Regions from separate parts of the Pseudomonas sp. TE12508 genome, predicted to be linked through region 1. Evidence: predicted binding sites of a transcription regulator. Region 1 holds the regulator's gene; each other region holds the start of a gene.
What was found. The regulator FliA, encoded in region 1, starts transcription of late flagellar genes. The targets are predictions, from matches to a motif close to CTAAAGTTTNNNNNNNNNNNGCCGNTAA.

Region 2: the regulator FliA is predicted to act here: its motif matches at 5,771-5,798, upstream of ACZ9IM_RS15780 (methyl-accepting chemotaxis protein).
Region 3: the regulator FliA is predicted to act here: its motif matches at 4,491-4,518, upstream of ACZ9IM_RS05910 (methyl-accepting chemotaxis protein).
Region 4: the regulator FliA is predicted to act here: its motif matches at 4,843-4,870, upstream of ACZ9IM_RS00035 (methyl-accepting chemotaxis protein).

The regions. Positions count from the first base shown of each region.
Region 1 covers NZ_JBWCCN010000002.1:66,504-74,444, forward strand. The annotation lists gene flhA (flagellar biosynthesis protein FlhA) at 1-1,116, shown strand, start outside; gene flhF (flagellar biosynthesis protein FlhF) at 1,128-2,456, shown strand; gene fleN (flagellar synthesis regulator FleN) at 2,573-3,403, shown strand; gene fliA (RNA polymerase sigma factor FliA) at 3,400-4,140, shown strand; gene ACZ9IM_RS02475 (chemotaxis response regulator CheY) at 4,309-4,680, shown strand; gene ACZ9IM_RS02480 (protein phosphatase CheZ) at 4,711-5,499, shown strand; gene ACZ9IM_RS02485 (chemotaxis protein CheA) at 5,554-7,794, shown strand; gene ACZ9IM_RS02490 (protein-glutamate methylesterase/protein-glutamine glutaminase) at 7,844-7,941, shown strand, end outside.
Region 2 covers NZ_JBWCCN010000010.1:148,212-156,152, forward strand. The annotation lists gene ACZ9IM_RS15745 (MFS transporter) at 1-998, shown strand, start outside; gene ACZ9IM_RS15750 (alpha/beta hydrolase family protein) at 1,153-2,190, opposite strand; gene ACZ9IM_RS15755 (FMN-dependent NADH-azoreductase) at 2,360-2,971, opposite strand; gene ACZ9IM_RS15760 (LysR substrate-binding domain-containing protein) at 3,104-4,012, shown strand; gene ACZ9IM_RS15765 (MmcQ/YjbR family DNA-binding protein) at 4,009-4,368, shown strand; gene ACZ9IM_RS15770 (DUF1294 domain-containing protein) at 4,375-4,806, opposite strand; gene ACZ9IM_RS15775 (undecaprenyl-diphosphate phosphatase) at 4,803-5,633, opposite strand; gene ACZ9IM_RS15780 (methyl-accepting chemotaxis protein) at 5,926-7,560, shown strand; gene pnuC (nicotinamide riboside transporter PnuC) at 7,773-7,941, shown strand, end outside.
Region 3 covers NZ_JBWCCN010000003.1:321,034-328,974, reverse strand. The annotation lists gene ACZ9IM_RS05925 (sterol desaturase family protein) at 1-867, opposite strand, end outside; gene ACZ9IM_RS05920 (PepSY domain-containing protein) at 1,026-1,331, shown strand; gene ACZ9IM_RS05915 (GAF domain-containing sensor histidine kinase) at 1,491-2,669, shown strand; gene ACZ9IM_RS05910 (methyl-accepting chemotaxis protein) at 2,756-4,381, opposite strand; gene ACZ9IM_RS05905 (transporter) at 4,654-5,676, shown strand; gene ACZ9IM_RS05900 (multidrug/biocide efflux PACE transporter) at 5,784-6,221, opposite strand; gene ACZ9IM_RS05895 (LysR family transcriptional regulator) at 6,311-7,165, shown strand; gene ACZ9IM_RS05890 (RNA polymerase sigma factor) at 7,287-7,941, opposite strand, start outside.
Region 4 covers NZ_JBWCCN010000001.1:3,019-10,959, reverse strand. The annotation lists gene ACZ9IM_RS00045 (non-ribosomal peptide synthetase) at 1-2,189, shown strand, start outside; gene ACZ9IM_RS00040 (SRPBCC family protein) at 2,219-2,689, shown strand; gene ACZ9IM_RS00035 (methyl-accepting chemotaxis protein) at 2,845-4,725, opposite strand; gene ACZ9IM_RS00030 (sigma-70 family RNA polymerase sigma factor) at 5,028-5,528, shown strand; gene ACZ9IM_RS00025 (FecR domain-containing protein) at 5,528-6,541, shown strand; gene ACZ9IM_RS00020 (TonB-dependent siderophore receptor) at 6,633-7,941, shown strand, end outside.

The DNA.
Region 1 (7,941 bases):
CTGCAAGAGGTCAAGCGTCAGCAGGAACTGTTGCCATCGCCGGCCCGCGCCCAGGAAACCAAGGAGCTTGGCTGGGATGACGTGACGCCGATCGACATGATCGGCCTGGAAGTCGGCTACCGCCTGATCCCGCTGGTGGATCGCAACCAGGGTGGTCAGTTGCTGGCACGGATCAAGGGTGTGCGTAAAAAGCTGTCCCAGGACCTGGGCTTTCTGATGCCGACTGTGCATATCCGTGACAACCTCGACCTGGCGCCGAGCGCCTACCGCCTGACCCTGATGGGCGTGATCCTGGCCGAGGCCGAGATTTACCCGGACCGCGAACTGGCGATCAACCCGGGGCAGGTCTACGGCACGCTCAACGGCATTACCGCCAAAGATCCGGCTTTTGGTCTGGAGGCGGTCTGGATCGAAATCAGCCAGCGTGCCCAGGCGCAATCCCTCGGCTACACCGTGGTCGATGCCAGTACAGTCGTGGCAACCCACTTGAACCAGATTTTGTACAAGCACTCCAGCGAGCTGATCGGCCACGAAGAAGTCCAGCAACTCATGCAATTGCTGGCCAAAAGCTCACCGAAACTGGCTGAGGAGCTGGTGCCGGGGGTGGTTTCGCTGTCGCAGTTGCTCAAGGTCTTGCAAGCATTGCTGGCCGAACAGGTGCCGGTACGGGACATTCGCAGCATCGCCGAAGCCATCGCGAATAACGCCGCCAAGAGTCAAGATACTGCCGCTTTGGTGGCCGCGGTGCGCGTCGGCGTATCCCGCGCAATCGTGCAAAGCATTGTAGGCACTGAGTCGCAGCTGCCTGTGATCACCTTGGAGCCAAGGTTGGAACAAATATTGCTCAATAGTCTTCAGAAGGCAGGACAAGGCTCGGAAGAGGGCGTTCTGCTGGAGCCAAGCATGGCAGAGAAACTGCAACGTTCGTTGATCGAAGCGGCGCAGCGTCAGGAAATGCAAGGTCAACCGGTGATTCTGCTGGTGGCCGGTCCGGTTCGCGCGATGCTCTCGCGATTCGGCCGACTGGCAGTCCCGGGTTTGCATGTGTTGGCTTACCAGGAAATCCCTGACAACAAGCAAGTGACCATCGTTGCGACAGTAGGGCCCAACGGCTGAGGTAGTGGTTTATGCAAGTTAAGCGTTTTTTCGCCGCCGATATGCGTCAGGCCATGAAACTGGTTCGTGATGAGCTGGGCGCTGATGCCGCCATCATTGGCAATCGCCGGATCGCCGGCGGTGTCGAGCTGACGGCTGCCCTGGATTACAAATTGTCGGCGCTGGCCCCGCGTGTTCCGAACATGGAGCTCGAGGACGAGCTGCGCAAGACCCAGTCGCGGATCGTCACCGCCCAGGCCGAATTGAGCCTGCGTGGCGATGGCGAGAGCGACAACAGCACCAATCGCCAATTGTTCGCCGGCCTGCCGCTGACCGCCGCCGAGCCACTGATCGAACCGACTTACGCTGAACCTCGTCGTGCTGCACCAGCCCCTGCGCCAGCCTCCGGCGGAGTTGACCCGCGAGCCTTCGATTCGATGCGTTTCGAGCTCAACAGTTTGCGTGAACTGATGGAAGTGCAACTTGGCTCGCTGGCCTGGAATCAGCTGCAAGGCAGCCGTCCGGCCCAGGCTAACCTCTGGCGTCGCCTGCAACGCATCGGTCTGTCCGGCCCGTTGTCGCGCGATTTGCTGGCACTGATCACCGATATTGAAGAACCCCGTCAGGCCTGGCGCATGTTGCTCGCGCACCTGGCGCGGATGATCGCCACGCCGGAAGTCGAGCCACTGGAAGAGGGTGGTGTGATTGCCATGGTTGGCCCGGCAGGCATGGGCAAGACCACCACGCTGGCCAAGCTCGCAGCGCGTTATGTGCTCAAGTACGGCGCGCAAAACATCGCGCTGGTGAGCATGGACAGCTATCGCATCGGCGCTCAGGAACAGCTCAAGACCCTGGGCCGCATCCTCAACGTGTCGGTCACCCATGTCGACCCGGGTCAATCGCTGGTGCAGGCGCTGGAACCTTTGCTGCGCAAACGCGTGGTGCTGATCGATACCGCCGGCCTTCAGGCCAGCGACCCGGCATTGCGCATGCAGCTCGAAAGCCTGGCTGGACGTGGCATCAAATCAAAAAATTATCTGGTCTTGGCAACCACCAGCCAGAAACAGGTTCTAACTGCCGCTTATCACAGTTACAAACGTTGCGGCCTCGCCGGCTGCATCCTGACTAAACTGGATGAAACGGCAAGTCTGGGCGAGGTGTTGAGCCTGGCTATCAGCCATGAGTTGCCGGTGGCTTACCTGACCGATGGTCCGCGGATTCCGGATGATTTGCATCTGCCGCGTCGTCATCAGTTGGTCAGCCGCGCCGTTAGCGTGCAAATGCAGGAAGAACCCAGCGAAGAAGCCATGGCTGACATGTTCGCTGATATTTACCACAGTCCGACCAAGCAGGTTGGCTGAGGTACTAATGAACAGTTTTTGTACCTACATCGATGGTCTGCCATGCATTGTTCCGTTGATGAACGCGCAGCCAGTAATGTGGCCTCCGTCTAAGTAAGACAAGGTAAAGAAATAACATGGGCAGCATGCATCCCGTACAGGTGATCGCGGTGACCGGCGGCAAAGGTGGCGTCGGGAAGACTAACGTGTCAGTGAACTTGTCCCTGGCTCTAGCTGAGCTCGGCCGGCGCGTCATGCTGCTGGATGCCGATCTGGGACTGGCGAACGTCGACGTCCTGCTGGGACTGACACCCAAACGCACCTTGGCCGACGTGATCGAAGGCCGCTGTGAGCTGCGCGACGTACTGTTGCAAGGGCCCGGCGGCATCCGCATCGTCCCGGCGGCGTCCGGCACCCAGAGCATGGTTCATTTGAGCCCGGCCCAGCATGCCGGCCTGATCCAGGCCTTCAGCGACATCGGCGACAACCTCGACGTATTGGTGATCGACACCGCTGCGGGTATTGGTGACTCGGTAGTCAGTTTCGTTCGCGCAGCCCAGGAAGTGCTGCTGGTGGTGTGCGATGAGCCGACCTCGATTACCGACGCCTACGCGCTGATCAAATTGCTGAATCGCGACTACGGCATGAACCGCTTCCGCGTCCTGGCCAACATGGCGCAGAGCCCGCAGGAAGGCCGCAATCTGTTCGCCAAGTTGACCAAGGTCACGGATCGTTTCCTCGACGTCGCCTTACAATACGTCGGTGCCGTGCCTTACGACGAAAGCGTGCGCAAGGCCGTGCAGAAGCAGCGTGCTGTCTACGAAGCCTTCCCGCGTTCCAAGTGCGCCCTGGCGTTCAAGGCCATTGCGCAGAAGGTCGATACCTGGCCACTGCCGGCCAACCCGCGCGGGCACCTGGAGTTTTTCGTCGAGCGCCTCGTGCAACAGACCGCAGGACCCGTCCTATGACAGCCAGTGGTTACAACCTCTACAAGAAGTCGGCACGTGACGCGCAGTACGAGCTGATCGAGCGTTACGCGCCACTGGTCAAACGCATTGCCTATCACTTGCTGGCGCGTTTGCCGGCCAGTGTCCAGGTCGAAGACCTGATCCAGGCCGGGATGATCGGCCTGCTTGAAGTATCAACCAAATACGACGCCAGCAAAGGCGCGAGCTTCGAGACGTACGCGGGCATTCGAATCCGCGGCGCGATGCTCGATGAAGTGCGCAAGGGGGACTGGGCGCCACGTTCGGTTCACCGCAATACCCGCATGGTCAGCGACGCAATTCGCTCGATTGAAGCTAAAACCGGCCGTGACGCTAAAGATCACGAAGTTGCGGCCGAACTCCAATTGAGTCTTGACGATTATTACGGGATTTTGAACGACACCCTCGGTAGCCGGTTATTCAGTTTCGACGATCTGTTGCAGGACGGCGAACACGAAGGGCTGCACGAGGATGGCGCCAGTGCTCATCTCGAGCCGTCGCGCGATCTGGAAGATGAACGCTTCCAGGCAGCGCTGGCGGACGCGATTGCCAATTTGCCGGAGCGTGAGCGACTGGTGTTGGCGCTGTACTACGACGAAGAGTTGAATCTCAAGGAAATCGGTGAGGTCCTGGGGGTCAGCGAATCGCGGGTCAGCCAGTTACACAGCCAGTGCGCGGCCCGTTTGCGGGGGCGTTTGGGGGAGTGGCGAGCGCGCTGACAGGCAGTGTGGGGACACTGCGAACGAGGTGGGTACGGCATTTTGCTGCATCGGCCACGGCCCGTTGTAATCCATACAACTGTTGAGTGTTACGCCGAATTGATTGAACGGCGCGTTCAGGTGCTGCGCGCGTTTTAAGACTGCTTGGAGGTCGAATTGGACAAGAATATGAAAATCCTCATCGTTGATGACTTCTCAACGATGCGGCGGATCATAAAAAACCTGTTGCGTGACCTTGGGTTCACCAACACGGTCGAGGCGGATGACGGTATTACCGCGATTCCGGTCCTCAACAGCGGGAGCATCGACTTTCTGGTAACGGACTGGAACATGCCCGGCATGACCGGTATTGATCTGCTGCGCCACGTGCGTGCCGATGAAAAACTCAAACACCTGCCGGTGTTGATGGTCACGGCCGAAGCCAAGCGCGAGCAAATCATCGAAGCCGCTCAGGCGGGCGTGAACGGCTATGTGGTCAAGCCATTCACGGCTCAAGCGTTGAAAGACAAGATTGAAAAGATCTTCGAACGCATCGGTTGATGTGCAAAGCCAGTCCGTCACGGGGGAGCTATGGAGCATAACGAATCTTCACAGGGCGATTTTGAGTCGACCCTGAAAAAACACGCGGTCGAACTGGTCGAAAGCCTTGAAAAAGGCAGGTTCGGCGACGCTGTGCAACTGATCCATGAGCTCAACCAGACCCGTGACCGCGGCCTGTATCAGGAAGTGGGCAAGCTCACCCGCGAGCTGCATAGCGCGATCGTCAATTTCCAGATTGACCCGCACATGCCGCAAGCCGAGGAAGTGTCTCAGATCACGGATGCCACCGAGCGCCTGGGTTATGTGGTCAAGCTGACCGAGGCCGCGGCCAACCGCACCATGGACCTGGTGGAAAACGCCACGCCGCTGATCAACAGCCTGAGCGACGAAGCTCAGGCGCTGAGCACGGATTGGGGACGGTTCATGCGTCGCGAAGTCGGGGCCGAAGAGTTCCGCGAGCTGGCCCGGCGGGTCGACGGTTTCCTGACCCGCAGCAGTGAAGACAACCGCGTCGTGTCGAGCAACCTCAACGACATTCTGCTGGCCCAGGATTACCAGGACCTCACCGGTCAGGTGATCAAGCGCGTGACCCAGTTGGTCACCGAAGTTGAAAGCAACCTGCTCAAGCTCGTGCTCATGGCCAGTCAGGTCGACCGCTTTGCGGGCATCGAACATGACCGTGAAGCGATGCTGGCTGAAAAAGATCCGCAAAAACATCTCTCTCAGGGTGAAGGTCCGCAGATTCATGCCGATAAAAGAGAAGACGTTGTGTCCGGTCAGGACGATGTGGACGATTTGTTATCCAGCCTAGGATTCTAGAGTTTTAGCATTTTAGGTTTTTTAGGTTTTTAGACCTCAGGAGCACCCCCCTTAATGAGCTTCGGCGCCGATGAAGAGATCCTTCAGGATTTCCTGGTTGAGGCCGGCGAGATTCTAGAGCAACTGTCCGAACAGCTGGTCGAGCTTGAAAGCCGACCGGATGATGCGGATTTGCTCAATGCAATTTTTCGCGGTTTTCACACTGTAAAAGGGGGCGCCGGCTTCCTCCAGCTCAACGAGCTGGTGGAGTGCTGTCACATCGCCGAGAACGTGTTCGACATCCTGCGCAAGGGTGAACGACGCGTCGACTCGGAACTGATGGACGTGGTTCTCGAGGCACTGGACGCGGTGAACGGCATGTTCAGCGAAGTCCGCGAACGCAGCCCGATCACGGCTGCCACGCCTGAGTTGCTTGCCGCGTTGGCCCGTCTGGCCGAGCCGCAAACCGCCGATGAGTCGGCACCGGTCGCCGAGGTGGTGGAAGAACCTGCCGCTGAAGAATCGGGCGACATCACGGATAACGAATTCGAACAACTGCTGGACTCGCTGAATGCCGTCAAGGCTCAAGCCGAGGCTCCAGCGGCTGCGCCAGTGCCGACCAGCGATGCCTCGGCCAGCGACGAAATCACCGATGCCGAGTTCGAGTCGTTGCTCGATCAATTGCACGGCAAAGGCCAGTTCGCCCCCGATGCAGTGGTTGCGGCGCCCACCGCACCGGCGGCCCCGAAAGCGCCAGGCGACAGCTCCGATATTACCGACGACGAGTTCGAAGCACTGCTCGATCAGTTGCACGGCAAAGGCAACTTTGCGGTCGATGCATTGGAGTCGGCGATTGCTTCGGCTCCGGCGCCGGCTGCGCCAACCGCTAAAGCGGCCGGCGACGATCTGATCTCCGATCACGAGTTCGAATCACTGCTCGACGAATTGCATGGCAAAGGCAAGTTTACCGAGGTTGGCACTGGCGCAGTGGTTTCTGCTCCTGTCGCCAAGGCGCCAGCACCGGTTGCGAAACCTGTGGCCAAAGCGCCCGAGCCAAAAGCCGAAGCGCCGAAACCGGCCGCCGCTGCTGCACCGGCACCTGCTCGTGCCCCGGCCGCACCGCCACCGGAAAAACCGGCCAGCGAAGCCGAGACCACCGTGCGGGTCGATACCGCGCGTCTCGACGAGATCATGAACATGGTCGGCGAGCTGGTACTGGTGCGTAACCGCCTGGTCCGCTTGGGCCTCAACAGTGGCGACGAAGCCATGTCCAAGGCCGTGTCGAACCTCGACGTGGTCACGGCCGACCTGCAAACCGCGGTCATGAAGACCCGGATGCAGCCGATCAAGAAAGTCTTCGGGCGCTTCCCGCGTCTGGTTCGCGACCTGGCTCGCCAGCTCAAGAAAGAGATCAACCTGGAGCTGGTCGGCGAAGAAACCGACCTCGACAAGAACCTCGTCGAAGCCCTGGCCGACCCGCTGGTCCACTTGGTGCGCAACTCGGTCGACCACGGTATCGAAGAGCCGGCTGAGCGCGAAGCGATGGGCAAGCCTCGCAGCGGCAAGGTGATTCTGTCCGCTGAACAGGAAGGTGACCACATCCTGCTGTCCATCTCCGATGATGGTAAAGGCATGGACGCCGATGTCCTGCGCGGTATCGCCGTGAAGAAAGGCCTGATGGACAAGGATGCGGCGGACCGTCTCAGCGAGACCGATTGCTTCAACCTGATCTTCGCGCCGGGGTTCTCGACCAAGACCGAGATTTCCGACGTCTCCGGGCGCGGCGTGGGCATGGACGTGGTGAAAACCAAGATCGCCCAGCTCAACGGCACCATCAATATCTACTCGACCAAGGGCAAGGGCTCGAAGATCGTCATCAAGGTCCCGTTGACCCTGGCGATCATGCCGACGCTGATGGTCATGCTCGGCAACCAGGCGTTCGCGTTCCCGCTGGTGAACGTCAACGAGATCTTCCACCTCGACCTGTCGCGCACCAACGTGGTGGACGGCCAGGAAGTGGTGATCGTGCGGGACAAGGCGCTGCCGCTGTTCTACCTCAAGCGCTGGCTGGTCAGCTCCGCCGCTCACGAAGAGCAGCGCGAAGGCCATGTGGTGATCCTTTCGGTGGGCACTCAGCGGATCGGCTTCGTCGTCGATCAACTGGTGGGCCAGGAAGAAGTGGTCATCAAGCCATTGGGCAAAATGCTCCAGGGAACCCCGGGCATGTCCGGCGCCACCATTACCGGTGACGGCCGCATTGCGCTGATTCTCGATGTTCCGAGCATGCTCAAGCGTTACGCCGCACGGCGTATTTGATTCTGCGGGAGCGGGGCGACTGAGCCTCGCCCCGTCTAACGGAGTGTTTATGGCAGTCAAAGTCCTGGTGGTGGACGATTCGGGGTTTTTCCGCCGCCGCGTCTCGGAAATTCTTTCAGCGGATTCCAATATCCAGGTCGTCGGTAC
Region 2 (7,941 bases), on a different contig from region 1:
CCACCCTGCTCAGCCGGCCCATGGCCGGACGTCTGTCGGACAGCATCGGTACCAAACGGGCGATTGTTTACGGGTTGTCGGGGATTGCGTTGAGCGGCGTGCTGACACTGCTATCGACCCTACTGCAGGGTTTGCCGTTGTTGAGCCTGATCATCCTGATCGCTGGCCGCTTATTGCTGGGCATCGCCCAAGGATTGATCGGGGTCGGCACGATCAGTTGGTGCATGGGCCAGGTCGGTGCCGAGCACACGGCGCGTTCGATTTCCTGGAATGGGATCGCCTCGTATGGCGCCATCGCCATCGGTGCGCCACTGGGGGTGGTGATGGTCGCTGAACTGGGGTTCGCCAGCCTCGGGATCGCGCTGTCGTTACTGGCCCTGCTGGCGCTGCTGTTGATCCGCAACAAACCTTCGGTGCCGGTGATTCGCGGCGAGCGCCTGCCGTTCTGGGCGGTGTTCGGGCGCATTGCCCCCTTCGGCGCGAGCCTGAGCCTGGCGTCCATCGGATACGGCACGCTCACTACCTTTATTACCCTGTATTACGTCAACCTTGGCTGGACCGGCGCGGCTTATTGCCTGACGGTATTCGGGGTCTGTTTCATTCTGGCGCGACTGTTGTTCATCTCCAGCATCAGCCGTTTCGGTGGCTTCACCTCAGCCATCGCCTGCATGACCATTGAAACCGTGGGGCTGGTCTTGCTGTGGCTGGCGCCCTCGACGGTTTATGCCTTGATCGGCGCCGGGCTGACCGGGTTCGGTCTGTCGCTGGTGTATCCGGCGCTGGGGGTGGAAGCGATCAAGCAAGTGCCCAATTCCAGTCGCGGAGCGGGTTTGAGTGCCTATGCGGTGTTTTTCGATCTGGCGCTGGCGATTGCCGGACCGCTGATGGGCGCGGTGGCGTTGAACCTGGGGTATTCGTGGATTTTCTTTAGTGCGGCGATGTTGTCGATAACCGGACTCGGTTTGACCTTATTACTGAAACACCGCGCAATGACCTGACACCTGCAATCCCTTGTGGGAGCGAGCCTGTGGCGAGGGGGCTTGCCCCCGTTGGGCTGCGAAGCAGTCCCCAAATCTCTGATGTACCAAAAATTTTGTGAGTGCTACGCACTCAAACGGGGGCAAGCCCCCTCGCCACAGGCTCGCTCCCACATTATTGATCGGCGGTCTGCATCCCGGCGCGGGTAGGTTTGCCCAGGGCCTGGGCGAAGAACCGTCCGGCTTCGGAAATCATGTTGCGGTGAATGTCCTTGCGGTCGACGCCGTCGGCATCGGTACACAGCGCCGGCATGGCGGCGATCTGTTCTTCGTTGCATGGCGCCAGGAATACGAAGTGCCCTGCCCCGGCCAGCAATTTGAAATCCGGTGCGGTTGGCAGTTTGCGCGCAAGCGCTGCGGCGTTTTTGTCGAACGCCACCAATTTGTCGCCATCACCGCTGTAAAGCAGCACCGGCACATGCACGTCGGCCAAGGTATGGCGGCCGAACTTCAGACTCAGCGGTGCCATCAGTAACAAGGCATGCACGCGCGGGTCCGCCACTGGCTGCAAATCATCGCGGTCGACGATCAGTTCGCCTTGCGTATTGCAGGCATCGTGATCATCTGGGCGCTCCTGGCAATAACGGCGCAGACGATCCAGATCCGGGGTGGCACCAGACAGAATCAGTGCAGTCTCACCGCCCGCCGAATAGCCAATCACCCCGACCTGTTCGGCATTGACGAAAGGCGCGAGCATCCGGTCGCCCAAGGTCGCGGTAATGGCTTCGGATATCTGGATCGGCCGACCATAAAGGTTGCTCAAGGTACCGAGGCGGCTATGGTCTTTGGAGTTGTCGCCGGGATGGATCACCGCCACCACCACAAAGCCCTTGCGCGCCAATGAGGTGGCGAGGTCGTGCAGGGCCAGCGGGGTTCCGGTGTTGCCGTGGGACAGCATCAGCATCGGGAAACGTCCGATGGCGACTTTGGTGTCTTCACCCGCTTCGACCGTGTAGCCCTCGAGCGTGCTGGAATGTTCCTTTTCACTGGACGGGTAAAAGGCGATGGCACGCATCGGCTGCAGGTCCAGCGGATCGAGGAACGTCATTTCATGGAAGCCGACGCTCCAATGAGGGTGCGGCGCAGGCGCGGCGTGCACTGAATTCAGGCTGCCGAGCAGGCAAATCAGTAGCGTTGCACAAAGACGCACCATGGGATGCCCCACCTTGTTACCTGACCGCAGATGTAAAGCCTCGGGTGCATAACCTGGGCCAGAAACTGATCACCGCCAGAAACAAAAAACTCCGTACCTGGCCATCACGATGACCAGAATACAGAGTTTCAAGGGTATTGCCCGAGCTGTTTACGACTTTACGCAAGCCTTACGCAGCGGCGAACAGTTGCTCGCTGATGTGCGCCTGAGCGTCGCTCATGGCTTTAGTGCGCACTTCATCACCGTAGGCCAAGCCATGGGCGCGGACGAACTCGATGTCGGTGATGCCGAGGAAACCGAACAACACCTTCAAGTAGTCTTCGTGAGCAGTGCCGGTTGGTTGACCAACGTGCAAACCGCCGGACGTCGAAACGATGACTACTTTCTTGCCACCGCACAGCCCTTCAGGGCCGGCTTCGGTGTAGCGGAAAGTCTGGCCGGCCACGGCGATGCGGTCGATCCAGGCCTTGAGTTGGGTCGGGATGGTGAAGTTGTACATCGGCGCGGCAATCACCACGGCATCGGCGGCGATGAATTCGGCCAGGGCCTGCGCGCTCAGATCGGCTTCGTGCTGTTGCGCGGCGTTGCGCAGCTCTGCGGCAGTGCCGGCGGCAACCAGGGTGGTGGCGGAAAAATGGCTGATGGCATCGGCGGCCAGGTCGCGGTAAGTCACCACAACGCCAGGCTCGGCAGCTTGCCAGGTTTTGACGACTTCGCCGCTCAGCTGACGGGAAGCCGAGTTGTCACCCAGAATGCTCGAATCGATATGCAGTAATTTCATGTGGGATCTCCAAGGTGAGGATCGCCACCGGGCGATCTGATGGAGACAATCCTACCGACGAAAGCAATGGCTGATTAGTCGGTAACAATGCGATAGTTCGTCCCACTGATAGAACAGTCGAGTATTAAATCGATGCAAGACCTCAACGACCTCTACTATTTCGCCAAAGTGGTCGAAGCCGGTGGCTTTGCTGCAGCCGGGCGTTTGCTGGGGATTCCCAAGTCGCGATTGTCGCGACGCATTGCTGAGCTGGAAGAACGCCTCGGCGCGCGCCTGCTGCAACGCACAACCCGCCAACTCAACCTCACCGCCGTGGGCGAGCGCTACTTGCGCCATTGTCAGGCGATGCTGCTGGAGGCCGAAATGGCCGACGAAGCGGTGGCCAGCATGTCCAGCGAACCCCGGGGGCGCTTGCGAGTGTCCTGCCCCGTAGGGTTGGCCCACCAAATGCTGCCTGGAGTAATCAGTAACTTCCTGGAGAAATTCCCTCAGGTTCAACTGGAAGTCATGCTGCTCAATCGTCGGGTTGACCTGATCAACGAGGGCATCGACGTTGCCTTGAGAGTGCGGGATCTGGGTGATGAAGATCCATTGCTGGTGACCCGTCGCCTGCGTCAGGCCCAGATGCTGATGGTTGCCAGCCCGGCATTTTTGCTCGGCCATGAAATCAATCACCCCGAAGACCTGAAAAATTTGCCCGTGCTCGGCGCTCTGGAGGCCGATCGCATGGTGCACATCCGCATGCTTGATCAACAGGGCAAAAGCTACGACCTGAGCCTCGAGGCGCGATTGGGCTGCGAAGATTTCATCGTGCGTAAAGCCTGCACACTCAGCGGCCAGGGCTTTACCATGCTGCCCATGATGTATTGCGAGCAAGAGCTGGAAAACGGTTCGCTGGTGCAACTATTGCCCGACTGGTCATTGCCGGGCGGCTGGCTGCAAGCCGTCTACCCTCATCGACGCGGGGTGATGCCGGCGGTGCGCGCCTGGATCGACCATTTGATCGAATCATTCAATGTTTGCGGGGACAGACTGTTATGAAAGCGGGACGAATGAGCGAAGAGGATGTCGCGCAATACTGCCTGGCGTTGCCCGGCGCGCGGGAGGATTACAAGTGGGGTGGCGTGCGGGTGTTTTCGATTGCGGGGAACAAGATGTTTGCCTTGCAGAACCTGCGGGGACAGTCCCTGGCTTTCAAGGTCGACAAGGACCTGTTCCTGGGCCATTGCGACCGCCCGGGCATTCACCCGGCACCGTATCTGGCCCGGGCCCAGTGGGTCATCATGGAAACGCCCTACCCGCTGGGCACCGAAGAACTGCAAGGCTTGCTGCAACGTTCCCACCAATTGGTGGTGAGCAAGTTGCCCAAGCGCACACAGGTCGGCTTATTGCTTTGAAGCGCTTTAAAACAACGCAAACAGGTTAGCGCCCAGAAACAGCTGATCGATCCAGAACACCTGATGCATCAGCACGATGAGCCAGAACACCAACTGAAACGAGACTTTGCGGGTCTTGTGCCGAAACGCTTGCTGGGCCAGCAAAGCGCCCGGCCAACCACCCGCCAGCTCCACCGCGTGCAAGATGTTCTCCGGCGTGCGCCAACGGTCGGCGCGGGCCTTGTGCTTGTCGCTCCAGTACAGGAAAAACGCCAGCACGCTGACGATGCCGTAGGCCGCCAGGGGAATCACCGACACCCCGCGCAGCCACATCGACACCGAGCCAAACAACGGCACTGCGCACAGCACAACGAACACCAGCAGTTTCAGCCGCAGGTTCTGCATGGCGCCCCCGGACTTGCGCCCGGGGTTGTTGTTGCGCGCACTGGAATCGCTCATGGCTTGACCGCGGTCCAGTCGACCCAGCCGAATTGCCAGGTGGCCAGGATCACCAGACCGAACGCAATGCGATACCAGGCGAATGCCGCGTAGCTGTGGCTGGCAATAAAGATGAGCAAGCCCCGAACGGCGATCATCGCGAAGACAAAGGCAGTGATGAAGCCAATGGCGAACACCGGAAAATCAGCCGGCACGAACAGGTTGCGGTATTTGTAGCCCGAGTACACCGCGGCACCGACCATGGTTGGCATGGCGAGGAAGAACGAGAATTCGGTGGCCGTTTTGCGCGACAACCCGAACAGCAAGCCGCCAATGATCGTCGAGCCGGAACGCGAAGTCCCGGGGATCATCGCCAGGCACTGGGCGAAGCCGACTTTGAGAGCGTCTTTCCAGGTAATGTCATCGACGCTTTCAGCATGCACCTCATGCTGACGACGTTCGGCCCACAACATCACGACCCCGCCCACGACCAATGCGGTAGCCACGGTAATCGGGTTAAACAGGTACTCGTGAATCAAGTCGGCGAAAATCACCCCCAACACCACCGCCGGCAGGAAAGCGATCAACAGGTTCGCGGTAAAACGCCGAGCGCTGGGCTGCGTCGGCAAGCCAATGACCACGTCGAAGATCTTGCGGCGAAACTGCCAGACCACCGCCAGGATCGCGCCGAGCTGAATGATGATATTAAAAGCCATGGCCCGCTCGCCGCCGAAATTGAGCAAGTCCGCCACAATAATCTGGTGCCCGGTACTGGAAATGGGCAAGAACTCCGTCAGCCCTTCTACCACGCCTAAAATCAATGCCTGAAAGGCCGTCCAAAGATCCATCAATCCCCCAAGAAACAATGCCCCCAGGCATGCTCCGTTAATAATTTATAAGCGTTAACTGCGATCAACCTTAGCTGAATCCCCGCGCGCACAAGATCCACGCAAAACGGTAAAAATTGCGTGAAAAAAGACTTGGGCTCAGGTTTTCCCGCGCGGGGCCGAAATCCTATCAGACAAGCCTCGTTTACGCTGCCGCGTAATAGGACCTGAGTCGGATAGGCCCGATCGGCAAAGTGTGATTGGATGCTGGCGATCGTTTATTACAAGAACAAGAAACCGGAGTAACCGCGTTATGAACAGCTTGCGCAGTGTGTCGATCAGCCGACGCTTGTGGCTCATCTTGATCGTGGCCGTGGTGATGCTATTGACGTTGGGCGTGTTGATGCTCAAGCAGATTCACGACGACCTCTATCAGGCCAAGGCCCAAAAGACCCAGCACGTGGTGCAGACCGCCAGCGGGATCCTCACCTACTATCACGGCCTGGAAACTGCCGGCACCCTCACCCGCGATGCCGCGCAAAAACAGGCACTGACCGCCGTGCGCGGTTTGCGCTACGACCAGAACGATTATTTCTGGATCAACGACCTGACGCCCGTCATGGTCATGCACCCGACCAATCCGAAACTTGAAGGTCAGAATCTCTCGACGATCCGCGACCCCGACGGTTTCGCGCTGTTCAACGAGATGGTCGCCATCGCCAAGGCCAAGGGTGCCGGCATGGTCGATTACCGCTGGCCGAAACCGGGCGCCAGCGCGCCGGTGGAAAAAACCTCCTACGTGAAACTGTTCGAGCCCTGGGGTTGGGTGATCGGTTCCGGCGTGTACATCGATGACATGCAGGCCGAGTTTTATGCCCAAGTCTGGAAGGCCTCTTTTGTGGGTCTGGTCATTGCGCTGATCATGGCCCTGCTGGTGATCATGATTGCCCGCAGCATCGTGCGTCCGCTCCAGGAAACCGTGAACGCCATGGCCAACATTGCCAGCGGTGAAAGCGACCTGACCCGCAGCCTCGATACCCACGGTCAGGACGAAGTCACGCAACTGGCCCGGCACTTCAACGCCTTCACCGCGAAACTGCGCCTGGTGATCAGTCAGTTGCAGGTGTCCGCCGGCGCGCTCGGCCAGTCTTCCAGCGAACTGGGCAACGATGCCGCGCAAGCCCAGCAACGCAGCCAGCAGCAGTCGCAACAGATGGAACTGGTGGCGACCGCGATCAACGAAGTGACCTACGGCGTGCAGGATGTGGCCAAAAACGCCGAACACGCGGCCAGTGAAATGCGCAATGCCGAGTCTGAGGCGCAGCAGGGACAGGTCAATATCGATGGCAGCTTGCAGCAGATCGACAAGCTGTCTGCGACCATCGATCAAGCCGTTGAAGTGATTCGTACGCTGGCCGCCGAAAGTACGCAAATCGGCAGCGTTCTGGAAGTGATCCGCTCCATCGCCGAGCAAACCAACTTGCTGGCCCTCAACGCAGCCATCGAAGCCGCCCGAGCCGGCGAACAAGGTCGCGGGTTTGCGGTGGTCGCCGATGAAGTGCGCCTGTTGGCCCAGCGTACTCAAAAATCGACGGCGGAAATCCAGTCGATGATCGAACGCCTGCAAAGCCATTCGGAAGCGGCGGTCAAGGTGATTGGCGACAGCAGCCGTGCCTCGCAACTGACCATCGAGCAGGCCGGCCTGGCCGGCGCCAGCCTGAATGCCATCGGCCAGGCCTTGCGCAATCTCAATGGGTTGAACGCTTCGATTGCCAGCGCGACCTTGCAACAGGCCCACGTGGTGGAAGACATCAACCAGAACGTGACCCAGGCCGCAGGCTTGTCCCACAGCACGGCACTGGCGGCCGAGCAGTCGAGCGTGGCCAGCGTTCATCTCAAGGAATTGAGCGAGCAGTTGAACGGGTTACTGAAGCAGTTTCGGGTCTGATCAATTCAGTAGGGGCAACTGGCCCGGCCAGCCCGGAACACCAGTCGCCCCCATCGCGAGCAGGCTCGCTCCCACATTGGATCGTTGTCGAACACAAAACCTGTGTCCTCTAAAGATCTCCTGTGGGAGCGAGCCTGCTCGCGATGAACGATGACGCGATTTTTCCGGGTACAATTCGCTCCCCCTCATTTTCACGACACCAAGGAACCTCCATGTCCGGGCTTGAACTGTTTGCTGCCGCCCTCGGCGTGATTGCCGTCTGGTTGACGGTCAAACAGAACCCCTGGTGCTGGCCGATCGGTCTGGTCATGGTGCTGCTGTATAGCTGGATCTTTTTCGAAGTGAAGCTGTATTCGGACATGCTGCTGCAAGTGATCTACG
Region 3 (7,941 bases), on a different contig from region 1:
TACCGCGGGTTCTTTGCTCAACGACACCGGCCCGAACGGGTCCAGCAGTTGCGCTACGTAGTCCCGAGGGAAGTCTGGTCGGCTGCCGATGCCCAGGTCGCCCTGACGGATTTCATAATCCGCCGTGTAAAACCCGGTCCCCAGAAGCCAGTCCCACAGGTTGAAGAACAAGGCGAAATTCACGTCGCCGGCCCGTCCATATTTCATGTGATGAAAGCGATGCACCGGCGCCCAGGCGAATATCCAGCGCAAGTACCCCAGCTGCATATCGACATTGGAATGTTGCAGCAGCAACTGGATGGCGATGGCAAATGCCAGCAGTGCCGCCACGTCCAGCGGGATGCCCAGCAGCAACAACGGCAACAGCCCCGCAGAGGCTTCCAGCAGTTGATGCAACGGATGTTTCATCAAGCCATTGAAGCCGTATAGCCGTTGAACGCTGTGATGCACCGCATGCAGACGCCACAACCACTGCACGCGGTGGCTGGCGTAGTGCATCAGGCTGAGACCGGCGTCGGCGATGAAAATCGCCAGCGCCAGTTGCAACCACAGCGGCCACCCCCTTGGCCATGCCCCATCGAACGACAGCAGCGCCACCAGGCCCGGTAACGCCAGCAAACCGAGAGCATTCAACGCCTCGTTGACCAACCCGTGAACGATGTCACGAGCGCGATCACCGACCGAGCGATTCCAGCACACCTCATAGGGTAAAGCCCATTCGGCCAGAAACGACAGGGCCAGGGCTGCGAGAAACAGCGGCAACAGCCACCCCTCTCTTAACCCGGCAACTCCCGTTAGCCAAAGGCTGGCCCCAATAAATCCGCCCCAGAACGCTGGGGCATAGATCCGCGCAAAGATGTATTTCATCACCACCTCCATTGATCGAGGTCGCAGCATGAAAGATTGTCGGGATGACGGAATTGAACAAACGGCGCAATCGAAGCCCGAAACGTTTTTTAAGGGTGAATTAAGTTGCGCGAGCTAACCTGATCCCACTTAAACAGTTCACCCAAGGAAAGAACTTCATGAAAACTTTAACTGCCCTGTTCACCGCTGCTGCCCTGACCCTCACCGCTGGCCTGGCCCAGGCTGACGTTCGTGTCGACCAGATCCCCGAGTTGGTCAAGAGTGGCAAGATCAAACCCCTGGAAGAACTGAACCAGGCTGCCTTGAAGTTGCACCCGGGTGCCACGATTACCGACACCGACCTGGATAACCACTTCAACGGTTACGAATATGAAGTTGAACTGCGCAAGGCTGACGGCACCGAGTGGGATGTGGACTTCGATGCCACTACCGGCAAGGTTCTGAGCAACAAACAAGACAAATGATTCAACTGCAAAAAAAGCCGCACGACTTTAGGGTCGTGCGGCTTTTTTGCGTTCGGTTCAGGCCGTTCGCTGAAGCGACGAACGAAGTCGCGACAATTCACACAAGCCCGCTAGAATCCCACAAAACCATTCGGCATGTTGAAGCAGAGAACCAAGGATATGGGGCAAACAGCGGCAGCAGACATCGCCACAATTGGCCGAATCAGCGCGGTGCCGGCGATTCTCCGGGTGATCAGTGAGTTGACCGGTTTGCGATTCGCCGCGGTAGCCCGTGTTACCGAAGGCTCCTGGACCGCCTGCGCGGTGCTTGATCGACTGGATTTCGGTTTGAAGGTGGGCGATGAGTTGGACCTGGTGTCCACCCTGTGCAACGAAATTCGCCAGGGCCACCACTCGGTGGTGATCGACAAGGCCAGCGAAGATCCGCTCTACCGCGATCACCACACGCCTCAGACCTATCAATTCGAAAGCTACATTGCCGTCCCGATTTTGCGCACTGACGGACGCTTTTTCGGCACCATTTGTGCCCTTGATCCCAATCCGGTGCCGCTCAAGTCCAGCACGATCCAGAGCACCATGGAATCGTTCGCCCGGATGCTCGCGCTGCAGATCGAGGCCGAAGAAGCCCTGCAACAGACCGAAGCGGCGCTGATCAAGGAACGCCAAACCGCCGAACTGCGCGAACAATTCATCGCCGTGCTCGGCCATGACCTGCGAAACCCCTTGTTCGCCATCAGCGCCGGTGCCGAAATGCTCCTGCGTAAACTTTCCGACCCCGCGAATGAGCAGCGCGCCCGACACATCCTCACCAGCGCCCGACGGGCAATCAAACTGGTGGACGATGTGCTGGATTTTGCCCGGGGGGCACTGGGCCGAGGCATCCCCGTACATATCGAGCCATGCCCGGATCTGGCGGATGCATTGCGGCATGTGATTTCCGAGATCCAGAGCATTCACCCTAAACGCATCATTCAATCGTCGATTGGCGACCTGAGCAACATCCATTGCGATCGCGAACGGGTGGCGCAATTGCTATCCAATCTGGTGGCGAACGCCGTTGTCCACGGAACTCCCGATGACCCGGTCGAGGTCAGTGCGCAGGTCGAAGATGGACACTTTGTGTTGAGCGTGAAGAACCAGGGGCTGATTGCCGAAGATGCGCTGCCGCATCTGTTCCTGCCCTACTCGAAACCAGCCGGCGGCACACCGCAGGTCGGCCTCGGGTTGGGGTTGTACATTGCCAGTCAGATTGCGCAGTCCCATGACGGGAAACTGGAGGTGCTATCGACCGAGCAACAGGGCACGACGTTCACCTTCAGCTTGCCCTCACGGGCTTAAGCAAATCCGTCATCGACGGGCGCGGCACGAACTTGAGAGTGACTGTGTACCGACTCGGTAACCGAACCGATACACAGCCCATTTCACTAGGCGCTCAACCGCGCCGTCACTTCATTCAACTGCCCCGACAAGCCATGCAGATTGTGGCTGGCCGCTTCGGTGCGCTGCACGTTGTCCAGGTTGGTACTGGCGATGCAGGTGATTTCGGTGAGGTTGCGCGAAATGTCTTCGGCCACTGAAGTCTGCTCTTCAGCGGCGGTGGCGATCTGGCGGTTCATGTCGCGAATGGCCTCCACGGCATGGGTGATGCGCTCGAGCATGGCGCCGGCCTGGGTCACTTGCTCGACGCTTTCTTCGCTGCGCGACTGACCGCTTTCGATAGCCTGGGCCGCGTCCACTGCGCCGGTTTGCACGGTTTGAATGATCTGGTTGATCTCGATGATCGACGCCGCCGTGCGCTGGGCCAGGCTGCGTACTTCATCGGCGACCACCGCAAAACCACGCCCGGCTTCACCGGCACGGGCCGCTTCGATTGCGGCGTTGAGCGCCAGCAGGTTGGTCTGTTCGGCGATGCCGCGAATCACTTCCAGCACTTTACCGATGCGCCCGCTGTCGGCTTCCAGACGACGGATGACCGTGGCGGTGTTGGCGATTTCGCCGCGCATTTGGGTGATGGTGTGAATGGTGCCCTGCATGACTTTTTCGCCCTGCTGGGCGGACTGGTCGGCGTCATCGGCCGCACGTGCCGCGTCGGCTGCGTGGCGCGCGACTTCTTGCGCGGTGGCGGACATTTCGTTCATCGCCGTGGCCACCTGATCGGTGCGGTTGAATTGCTCGTTGGTGCCGCTGGCCATGAGGCCGGCAATCGAGTTCAACTCGCCGCTGGCGCTGTCCAGATCCGTCGCACTGCGCTGCAAACGGCTGAAGGTTTCGGCGAGGAAATCGCGCAAGGTGTTGGCGGCCTTGGCGAGGTTGCCCAACTCGTCCTGACGGGTGCTGGCCACGCGCTCGGCGAAGCGCCCTTGGCTGAGCTGCGCCACGTAGTCGATCAGTTTGCGGATCGGCTCCACCAGGTTGCGGTTGACCAGCCACAGGCTCAACAAGCCAATCAGCAGACCCGACACCAGCATCACCACGAGCCCCAGCAACACCGTCTGATCGGCGCTGGCACTGATCAGCTTCGATTGCTCGATGCTCTGCTTGCGCAGTTCGCTGACCAGTTCATTCATCTGTTCGCTGGCGGCACGGTCCACGCCTTTGACCGCATTGTCGCCGGCCACTGGGTCGGCACCGGCCGCCACGTAGGCATCACGGCCCTTCTGATAGGCCGCGCCTAATGCACGATGCTCTTCACGCAGGCGTTCGATGCGGGTCTTGAGTTGCGGCTCGATGCCCTTCTGCCCGGCCAGCTCACTCAGGATGCCCTGTACGTCGCGCTGACCGTTCTCGAACTGCTTCCAGTATTTGTCCAGGTTCGCAGGTTCCTTGCCGCGCAGCAGAACGTTCTTCCACTCCTGAACCTGCACCTTGAATTGCAGGTTGGCTTCATCGATCAATTGCGACGTGTGCAACGGACCTTCAATCAGGTTCGCGTAGTTCTGAACGCCATTGGACAGGAAGTGAAAGCAAGCCAAAGCGATCAGCAACATCGCCAACAGGCTGCCGCTCAACAGGGCGAGGATTTGCGCTCTCAGGGATTTTTGCAAAAACATCGAGTGATATCTCATGACAGGGATAAGGCACGCCCAAGTGGCGCGCAAGTCTGGACATCCCTGTCAGCGACGCTGGTTCACCACCAGAATCGGAAGATCGACATCAGCGTCATCGGCGGGCCAGAGCCTTTCTTGAGCCCTTCCGACCATCGGTAGGAGGCCGGATTTGCGGCGCCCTCCAACTGTCACAAAACCTTCAAGGTACGTTGCGATGATGAGGCTCAAGTGAACCTGTGAAACCCGCGACAGGCGCTTCCTCGCAGCGAGACCTCATGAACCACAGCATCGACCAGCGCCATCGCGATTCCGACCTGTTCGGCCTGCTTTACGGTTTCAGTTTTCGCCCTGGTGAACGCGGCCGGGAGATCGACTCGGCCAAGGCTCTGCACCGCCTGCACCAACCTGAGGACAGCGACGAATTCCTCTGGCTGCACCTGAATCTGGCCCATGCCGCCTGCGAGCGCTGGATGAAAAGTCATCTGGCATTGCCCGATGAATTTTTCGAAGCACTGCACGAAGGTTCTCGCTCGACGCGCATCGAGCATGTCGATTCGGCGTTGCTGGCGGTGGTCAACGACGTGGTGTTCAACCTCAGCAGCATGGTTTCCTCGGATGTCTCGACGCTGTGGGTCTGCGCTCGCAGTCGGCTGATCGTCAGCGCACGCCTGCAACCGCTGCACTCGGTGGACAAGCTGCGTTCGTCGGTGAAGGCCGGTGAATGCTTTCGCTCACCGCTGGAGCTGCTGGTGCATTTGCTGCGCGATCAGGGCGAAGTGCTGACGCAGATCGTGCGCAAAACCAGCCTCAGCGTCGATCAGATCGAAGATGAGTTGTTGTCTTCGCGCCTGTCGACCAACCGCGCTGAACTGGGCGCCAACCGCCGGGTGCTGGTGCGCTTGCAACGGTTGCTGGCGCTGGAGCCGGGCTCGTTGCTGCGCCTGCTCAATCGCCCACCGCAATGGTTGCAGAAGGAGGACGTCAAGGAGCTGCGCAAGTCCACCGAGGAGTTTGCGCTGATCATCAACGACCTCACGGCCCTCGGTGAACGGATCAAGCTGTTGCAGGAAGAAATCGCCGCCAACCTCAACGAACAGAGCAACCGCACGCTGTTCACCCTGACCGTGGTCACGGTGCTGGCGCTGCCGATCAACATCATTGCCGGCTTCTTCGGCATGAACGTCGGCGGCGTGCCGCTTTCCGGTGATCCGGAGGGGTTCTGGATTCTGGTGGCGCTGGTCGCGACGTTTACCCTGATTGCCGGGCGCTGGGCGTTTCGCAAGCGGCAGGATTATTAAGATCGAAAGATCGCAGCCTTCGGCAGCTCCTACGCCGATTGGGTACATCCGTGATTATGGTTGTACTCAATCAATGTAGGAGCTGCCGAAGGCTGCGATCTTTGCTTTTAAACCTCGCAAGCCCTGCGCACCAAAAACCGCTCACGCACCACGTCGTAACCCCAGTGGTACACGTAGGTGTAGGGCAGGAAAAACAACAGCACGCCGATGTCCAGCAGGAACGCCTGCCACAGGCTGACCTTCAGCCACCAGGCAATCAACGGCACGCCGAACGCGACCAGACCGCCTTCGAACAACAGCGCATGCACCACACGCACCCAAGCGTTACGCACAATCGCAAAGCGTTTGAGCAACCGGTCGAACAGGCCGTTGAAGACCACGTTCCAGGCCAGCGCAAGGGCTGCAATGGCCATGGTGACCGCACCCATTTCCAGCATGGGTTTGTCCATGATCCAGGCCAGCAGCGGGGTACAGATCAATATCGCCAGCAGTTCGAAACCGATGGCCTGGAAAATTCGTTCAGTGATGGATTTGTTGGCGTTCATGGCCAGACTCCCTGAGTGACTATGGTTGCCATGATCCGTGATCACACCGATACTTCATAACCAATAACCATCGATCAGGGCGATAGTTCATGGCTTCCCACGAAGTGCTGCTGGCGTTTGTCCAGGCGGCGACTCAAGGTTCGTTTTCCGCCGCGGCGCGCAAGCTCGGTCGCAGCCAGTCAACCATCAGCGCCGCCGTGGCCAGCCTGGAAATCGACCTGAACCTTGTCCTCTTCGACCGCAGCAGTCGCAAGCCGAGCCTCACCCCGGCCGGGCACGTCATGTTGCAGCGGGCCGAGGAGATTCTGGCCGCCACCAGCCGCCTGGAAATGACCGCCAGCCAACTGTCCCAAGGTGTCGAGCCGAAGCTGACCGTGGCGATTTCCGACACTTACCAGTCCGACCGTTTTGAAGCGGCGCTCAGTGCTTTTGAGCAGCGCTATCCAGACCTGGAATTGGAATGTCTGATCGCCGAATGCGATGACCTGGTGGCACTGGTGCAACGCGGTCGAGCGCATGTCGCCTTCGCAGAGATGCAGGACAGCTATCCACCGGATCTGGTCAGTTCGACGGTGGACGAGCGCACGGAAATCGCCCTGTTCGTGTCCCACGCTCACCCGTTGGCGAAGCTGAACGCAATCGATCAAGACGTGCTGCAACAGCACCGTGAGCTGCGTCTGGCGACAATCGTCAATCCGTATGAAAGCCGGGCGAAGGGGCGCGTCTGGTCGGCACCAAGTTACCTGATGCTGCTGGAAATGGCCCAGGGCGGGTTCGGCTGGGCACCGTTGCCTCGGTGGTTGGTGGGGCGGTTCGGGGCCGGCTCGCTGGTGGAGCTGAATGTGCGCGGCTGGCCGAAACCGGTGTGCGTCGATGCGCTGTGGTCACGGCTGCACCCGCCGGGGCCGGCGGGGAGTTGGTTGCTTGGCAAGATGCTGGAATAGCGGTGCTGCCATCGCGAGCAGGCTCGCTCCCACATGGGTTCTGTGTCGGACACAAACTTTGCATACATCATCGATCCACTGTGGGAGCGAGCCTGCTCGCGATGGGGCCGGTGAAATCACATCACTCCAACGCCCGCAGCCGCCCCTCAATAAACCGCCGCTCCGGCACCTGCTGCGTCAATTCCAGCGCCCGCTCATACGCCGCTCGCGCCTCTTCCACCCTCCCCAACTGCCGGTAAAACTCTGCCCGCGCCGAATGCGCCAGGTGGTAATCCAGCAATTCGCCCCGCGCCAGAATCCCTTCGATCAACATCAACCCGGCCTGCGGGCCATCGCGCTTGGCCAGCGCCGCCGCGCGGTTGAGTTCGATCACCGGTGATGGCACGGCCCGCAGCAGCACGTCATACAGACCGACAATCTGCGGCCAGTCCGTCTCCGCCGCCGTCGGTGCTTCGGCGTGCACCGCCGCAATCGCCGCTTGCAGGCAATATGGCCCGAAGCGCCGCGTTGTCAGCGCCCGTTCCACCAGTGCACAGCCTTCGGCAATCAGTTCGGCGTCCCACAACGAGCGATCCTGTTCATCCAGCACAATCAGTTCACCGCTCGATGAGGTCCTGGCCGGGCGCCGGGACTCATGCAACAGCATCAGCGCCAGCAGCCCCATCACCTCCGGTTCGGGTAGCAATTCCATCAACAACCGACCGAGACGAATCGCTTCACGCGTCAGGTCTTCGCGGGTCAATTCGTTGCCGATAGACGCCGAGTAGCCTTCGTTG
Region 4 (7,941 bases), on a different contig from region 1:
ACGCCTTCCTGCCACCGGCGCTGCTGAGCGTCATGCCGCTGCAAGCTCCGCTGGGCCTTGAGCACTTGATTACCGGTGGCGATGTCTGCGAGCCGTTCGTGATCGCGCAGCTCGCACCGCAATGCCGATTCCACAATATTTATGGCCCGACCGAAACCACGGTGTTGGCCACCACGCGGCAATTTTGCATCGGCGATAGCAATCGCAACCTCGGCATCCCCATCGCCAATGGCCGGGTATTGATTCTGGATGAGCAACTGCAACCAGTGCCTCAAGGCACACCCGGCGAGCTGTACATCGCCGGGCCAGGTGTCGGCCTGGGTTATCTGAACGACCCAGCGCTGACGGCGGCGCGCTACCTAAACCTGACGCTGCCCAACGGGCAGGCGTTGCGGGTTTATCGCACCGGCGATATCGGCCAGTGGACCGACGACGGGATCGAGCTGAGTGGCCGTCGTGATAACCAGGTGAAGATCCGAGGCTTTCGGGTCGAGCCCGAGGAAATCGAGCAGTGCCTGCGCGACAGCCATCTGTTTCGTCAGGTGGCGGTGGTGATCGATGAGCGGCGGCGCATCCTCGCGTATCTGGTTCACCCTAGGGAGGACCGGCCCGGTACCGCCCTTTCGGCCTTGTGCGAGCATGTGCAAAACGCGCTGCCCGGTTACATGCACCCCAGCGCCTACATTGAACTGCCACGCCTGCCCTTCACCAGTAACGGCAAGGTCGATCGCCGGGCTCTGCTCGCGACATCGGGACAGGTCCAGGTCGCCAGTCAGCGGCGCCAGCCGCAGACCCCGTTGCAGATGCAGTTGCGCCAGCTGTGGTCCGAGTTGCTTGAGCTGCCGGTCGAGGAGATTGCCACCGATGAAAGCTTCTTCAACCTGGGCGGGCATTCGATTCTGCTGTCGCAGCTGCTGCTGAGCATCCGCCAGGTGTTCGGTCGCAGCCTGTCGATCAATCGCTTCATCGAAGCGCCCACGTTGCTGACCCTCGCCAAGCTGCTCGATGGCCCCGAGCAAAGCGCAGCTTCGACACTCAGCCCCCAGGCCTTCATCGATGCCGAAGCCGAACTCAACCTCGATCCGCTGCCGGTCAGCCAGTGCGGTGATGTGCATAAAGTGCTGGTGACCGGCGCCAACAGCTTTCTCGGGGTACACATCGTCGAGGCTTTGCTGGCCTGGGGCGCCACCGAGGTCGCGTGCCTGGTGCGTGAGTCCGGCGGACAAAGCGCGGCCGAACGTTTCGCCCAGGCCCTGCGGGATAACCGTCTCACCCACCTGGACCTGAGCCGGGTCAGCGTTTACGCCGCCGACATCACCCAACCGCAATTGGGTTTGCCGGACGACGTTTACGCGCGCATTGACCGCACCTTCGGCGCGCTGGTGCACAACGCCGCCAACGTCAATCACGTCCTCGATTACGAGTCGTTGGCGCGGGATAACGTCGAGCCGATTTTCGAGTGCCTGCGCCTGTGTGAAGGGCGCAGCAAGAAGATCTTCAACTTCGTCTCGACGCTCTCGGCGTCCAGCACGATTTCCGACGATGGCCGGGTGCTGGAGTTGCCCGCCGCGCAGACACCGCCGATCTACATCAAGAATGGCTACAACCTGTCCAAATGGGTCGGCGAGCGTATCCTCGAACGGGCGCGGGAGCGTGGGGTGCGGGTCAATCTTTATCGCCCCGGCAACATCAGTTTCAACAGCCTCACTGGCGTCTGCCAGCCCCACAAGAATCGCTTGATGCTGATGCTCAAGGGCTCGATCCAGCTCGGCCAGGTGCCGGAACTGGCGCTGAATTTCGACCTGATGCCGGTGGATTTCCTCGCCCGTTTCATCGCCTTCCACGCCAGCCGTTACCAGGCCGAAAAAGCCGTGTTCAACCTGCACAATCCCGAGCCCCTGAGCTGGGACGCCTACGTGGCGCCATTTCGCGAGACCGGTCGGGAATTCGCCATGGTCAGCGTCGCCGACTGGCAGCAGCAACTGAACCGCGTCGATAGCGAAAACGCGCTGTTTGGCGTGCTGGGTTTCTACCTCAACGGCTTCGAGGAAGACATCGGTGACATCTCGATGATCGGCCACGACAACGCCCAGGCCGGCGTGCGGCAGATGGGCGCGCACTACCCGGAAAAATCCCCGGCGCTGCTGCGGCGCGGCTGCGACTACCTCAAAGAAATCAACTTCATCTGATTCACCCTGACCCTGCACGGAGCAAAACCATGAATACTCTGCAACCCGATACCCTGATCAAAAATCCTCACGGCTGCCACGTTGTGTCTTCGGTGGATGTACCGGCCGATGCGGCACAGGTCTGGGCGGTGGTCGGTAACTTTGCCGGCTTCGATCGATTCATTCCGGCGCTGTCGCACATCGAGATGACGGGCGAAGGCGTGTCGTCACTGCGCAAGAAATTCTTCAAGGACGAGAACCATCTGGTGGTCGAGCAGCTCAACTCTCGGGACGACCAGGCACTGAACATGACCTGGACACTCATCTACAACACCTTGGGCATAGGCAATTTGTGGGCGGCGATGAGGGTGGAATCCATCGGCGCAGACAAGTCGCGGGCAATCTGGACCATCATCGCCGAACCGGCTCAGGGCAGTGAACAAGCCCTGTCGGGCTTCAAGGATTTCCTTCAGGGGTTTGCCGATGATGCGATGGGGAATGTGTTGAAGCTGTTTGTTTAAGGCTTCAGTTCAGCGGTGACTGGTACACCGCTATCGCGAGCAGGCTCGCTCCCACAGGGGTTCTCAGTCGTTCACAAATGTTGTGATCACGGAAAACTCTATGTGGGAGCGAGCCTGCTCGCGATTGAACGATAACGCGGTAGAACTGACCTCAATCAGATCTTGAAACTATCAACCAACTGCTTCAACCGATTGGCCTGCTGGGACAGCGCATCGCAATCCTTCAATGTTTCATTGAGGTTGGCCACGCTCTGCTGGTTCAACAGGTTGATCTGGTTGACGTCGACGTTGAGGGTTTCCACCACGGCGGTTTGCTCTTCGGTCGCTGCGGCGACCGACTGGTTCATGCCGTCGATTTCGCCGATGCGCTGGGTCACGCTGACCAGTCGCAAGCCGGCCTGGTTCGCCACTTCGACACTCTGCTCGCTGGAGACCTGACTGGCGTTCATCGTGGTCACCGCTTCGCGAGAACCGATCTGCAGCGAGCTGATCATCTTGTGGATCTCTTCCGCCGATTCCTGGGTGCGATGAGCAAGGTTACGCACCTCGTCCGCCACCACCGCAAAACCACGACCGGCCTCACCGGCGCGGGCCGCTTCGATGGCCGCGTTGAGCGCCAGCAAATTGGTCTGCTGGGAGATGCCTTTGATCACATCGAGAATGTGCCCGATGTTGTCGGTGCTCGCGTTCAGGGTTTCGATCTGCGTGCAGGACAGGCTGATTTTCTGCGACAGCTCGGTCATGGCCAAGATAGTTTTTTCCACCACCTGACGACCGTCATCGGCCTGCTCGCTCGCGCCGCTGGCGTGTTGCGAAGCATCGGCGGCGTTGCGGGCGATTTCCTGGGTGGCGGCGCCCAATTGGTTGATCGCCGCAGCCACACTGTTGGTGCGGGCGCTTTGTTCGTCGGAGCCGACGATTGAAGCGTTGGACGACGCCATCACCCGTTGCGACAGGTCATGAACCTGACGGGTCGCCGAGGACACTTCGCAAATCGATGCGTGAATCCGCTCCACGAATTGGTTGAAAGAGCCGCCCAACTCGCCGAACTCATCTTTGCTTTCTACCACCAGACGACGGGTCAGGTCGCCCTCGCCCTGAGCGATATCCTGCATCGCACGACCCATCGTGGTCAGCGGACGCATCAGCACGCTGATCAGCAGACTCAGCAGCACTGCAATGGCGGTCACGGCGATGAACATCGCGATCAGCGCCGAGGTGCGGAACTGGCTCAGTGGTGCGTAGGCCTTGGCCTTGTCGATCGACAGACCGATGTACCACTCGGCATTTGGCAAACCACTCACCGGCGTGAACGAGAGGATGCGGTCTTGCTTGTTCAGTTCTACTTCCTGATTGCCTTTGCCGATGCGGACACTGGAACCCGGATAGATGTCTTTCAGGTTCTTCATCACCTGATCCTTGTCCGGGCTGACGATCACCTGACCGTCGGCGCTGACGAGGAACGCGTGACCGATGCCACCGAAGTCCACCGAGTTGATGATCTTCACCAGGGTTTCCAGACTCAAGTCGCCGCCGACGACGCCCAGCAGTTCGCCTTGCTTTTTCACCGGCATGGCGATGGTCACCACTAACCCGCCGACCGCGGCCATGTAAGGCGGGGTCAGCATGGTCTTGTCGGCGACCACGGCTTGTTTGTACCAGGGGCGCTGACGCGGATCGTAGCCGTCCGGCATCTTCGCGTCAGGGCGCTGGGTGAACACACCATTGGCCTGCCCGACGTAGGTGAACTGGAAGTTCGAGGTGAGGGCAGGTTGATCGACCAGCCCCGGCAAATCGGCATTGGTGCCTTGATGAGCGATGTTCTGCGCGAGGTTTTCCAGGACCAGCACCCGGCCGCTCATCCAGTTCTGCACGCTGCTGGCAGTCAGCTCGCCAGCTTGTTCAACGGAAGACTCGAGGTTTTGTCGGATGGTGTTTCGCTGCAGATAGTCGTTGTACAAAGTGAACAACGCAAATGCCAACACCACGACGCCTGAAGCGGCCAGCAGAATTTTATGGCTGAACTTGAGATTCATTTCATGGGACTTCTTATGCAAAAAAGTGGGGATGCGTTCCGGGTTGCAACATTCCATGTAACAGCGCAGACGGCATTCTTGGGCCGCTCTACTTTGGTGCACGCATGTCTCACCAGTCTGTCGGCACGAGCGGGAGAAATCTTAGGGGTTTGTACGAAACCCGTCGGATAACCGCCGAACGGCGCGCTAGAGCATCCGCGCCGCAGTGTTTAGTGAGGGTTGCATGAACGGCAGTTGCAAATTTTCTGATCCTTGATGACAATGCGATTAATTATCATTTGTGACGTCGGGCTGTCGCGTTCATGTCTTCACCTGAGTTTGCAGTACAGGCGCTTTACAGCAGCCATCACGGGTGGCTCAACACGTGGCTACGTGCGCGATTGGGCAATGCAGCCGATGCGGCGGATCTGGCTCAGGACACATTCGTCCGGCTGCTGCAAAGAACCGAACGCCTGGAGCTCAAGGCCCCCCGCGCTTTTCTACGAACCATTGCCCGCGGCCTGGTGATCGACCATTGGCGTCGTGAGGAAATCGAGCGCGCGTACCTGGAAACCATCGCCCATTTGCCCGAGGCCGAAACCCCGAGCGCCGAGGCACGGGCATTGGTGCTCGAATTGCTGGAAAGCATCGCCCGCATGCTTGAAGGCCTGAAGCCGAAAGTGCGTCAGGCATTTCTGCTGGCCCAGTGCGAAGGATTTACCCACAAGCAGATCGCCGAACACATGGGATTATCCCTGCGTTCGGTGGAGCGTTATGTGGCCGACGCGCTGTATCACTGTTACGTGCTGCGGTATGAAACGTGATGCCTGTGGATAACTCAGCGCTGAATCGCCGCGGCGCGCCTCATCAGCAGGTGGTTAAACAAGCCATCCATTGGTTGCTGCGTCTGCGTAACAACGCGGCCAACTCCAGACTGCGCCAGCAATGCGACGTCTGGCGGGCCGAGCACCATGAACACGAACTGGCCTGGCAACGGGTGCAGTCCCTGCAAGCCGAGTTGAGCAGCAATCTGCGCGCGGTGCCCGGCGCTCAAGTCGCTTTCAACACTTTGGAAAACAGCGCACAGGGACTCGGGCGGCGCCAGGCATTGAAGCTGCTGTCGGGCGCGTTATTGATGGGTTCGGCGGCATGGCTGGGCAAGGATGCGATCGGCTGGCAACAGTGGACCGCCGACTTCGCCACCGCCACGGGCGAGCGACGCGGTTTCCAGTTACCGGATGGCACGCGCCTGGAGCTCAACACCGCCAGCGCGGTGGATCTGGACTACACCGCGCAGCAGCGCCTGATCAAACTGACTCGCGGCGAGATCGTCGTGACGTGCGGTGGGGCAAGTGAAGGGGTTTCGTTTGATCGACCGTTGCGGGTGCAAAGCCGTCACGGTGTATTCGAAAGTGTGGCGGCGCGCTTCATTGTTCGTCAGGACGCCAATTGCACGCGGCTCAGCGTCATCAGCGGCGTCGTCGCAATCCATTCGCCACGGGCCGACGATGGGCTGCCGATTCAGGCGCAGGCCGGGCAGAGTTATCTGATCGATCGGAGTCGAGCGCAGTTGGCACCGCCGCAGGACATGGATGCTGGCGCCTGGGTGGATGGCCTGATCGTCACCCGCAACATGCGCCTCGGGGATTTCATTAATGAAGTCGGACGTTACCGTCCCGGCTATCTGACCTGCGCGGCGGATATTGCCCACTTGCGGCTGTCCGGGGTTTTCCGTCTCGAAGATACCGACAAACTGCTGGCCATTCTGCCGCAAACCCTGGCGGTGCAACTGCGCTATCGCACTCGCTATTGGGTGACGCTGGAGCGACAGGCCTGAATTATTTTTTTTGGCGGGTTTTCCGAACAAGTCCGGCTTAGTCAGTAAGCACTTCAACTCTGCCTTCAGCGACTTCCTACGGAAACCTACAATGACTGTGCGCGCCATCAGTAAGAACCCTCTCCATTTCGCCCCGGAATCAGGCGTATTGCGCCACGCCATCCGCGCGGCGCTGTTCTCTACCGCACTGGGTGTCGGCCTGCTGCCGACACTTGGCGTTGCTGCACAGGGCAGCGAAGCCAGTAGCCACCGCTACAACATCGCCGCCGGCCCCTTGAGCGATGTGCTCAATCAATTCGCGCGTCAGGCGGGCATCACGCTGTCGACGACTCCGGCTCAAACTCAGGGCCTTCAATCGCCGGGATTACAGGGCGACTATTCGGCGGATCAGGCGTTGAGTCATTTGCTCAACGGCACAGGGCTTGTGGCCGTCAGTCAGGATGGCAGCAGCTATGTGCTGCGGCCCGTCGCTGAAACCGAAGCCCTGGCGCTGCCCACCACCGACATCAAAGGCTTCGCCCTCGGCAATGCGCTGGGCAGCATGGATGGCTACAACGCAACGCACAGCCAGATCGCCACCAAGACCAGTACCGCACTGCTGGAAACCTCGCAAAGCGTGTCCGTGGTGACCCGCGAGCAAATGGACGACCAAGGCTCGCAAACCGTGTCCCAGGCGATGCGCTACACCCCGGGCGTGCTGACCAACCCTTACGGCGCGACCCACCGTTACGACTACGTGGCGATGCGCGGTTTCAACGACGGCTCGGTGGATAACATCTATCTCGATGGCCTCAAATCCATGGGTGACAGCGGCACCTACAGCACCATGCAGGTAGACCCCTATTTCCTCGAACGAGTCGATATTCTCAAAGGGCCGTCGTCAGTGCTCTACGGTCGCAGTTCGCCGGGCGGGCTGGTGGCGTTGACCAGCAAGAAACCGTTGTATGAGCCCTATCATCAGGTCCAGGCCACGATGGGCACCCAAGGCCAGCGCGGCATGGGTTTCGACTTCAGCGGGCCGGTGGATGATGACAAGCGTATCGCCTATCGCCTGACAGGGTTGGCGGATCAGTCCGACACACAGTTCGACCACAATGAGGAAAAGCGCTTCGCCCTGGCGCCGACGGTGAGCATCGATTTCACCGAAGATACCTCGCTGACGCTGCAAGCCTATCTGCAACACGATCCCGACGGCGGCTATCACGGCGGCGTCCCGGCCGATGGCACGATCCATCAGCGCAACGGCAATCGGATCTCCCCCAACTTCTTCGAAGGCGAGCCGGGCGTTGATGGCTTCCAGCGTGATCAACAGTCCTTTGGTTATCAGTTCGAGCACCGCTTCAACGACGTCTTCACCGCTCGGCAGAACTTTCGTTATCTCGACTCCAAGGTGAAGATCG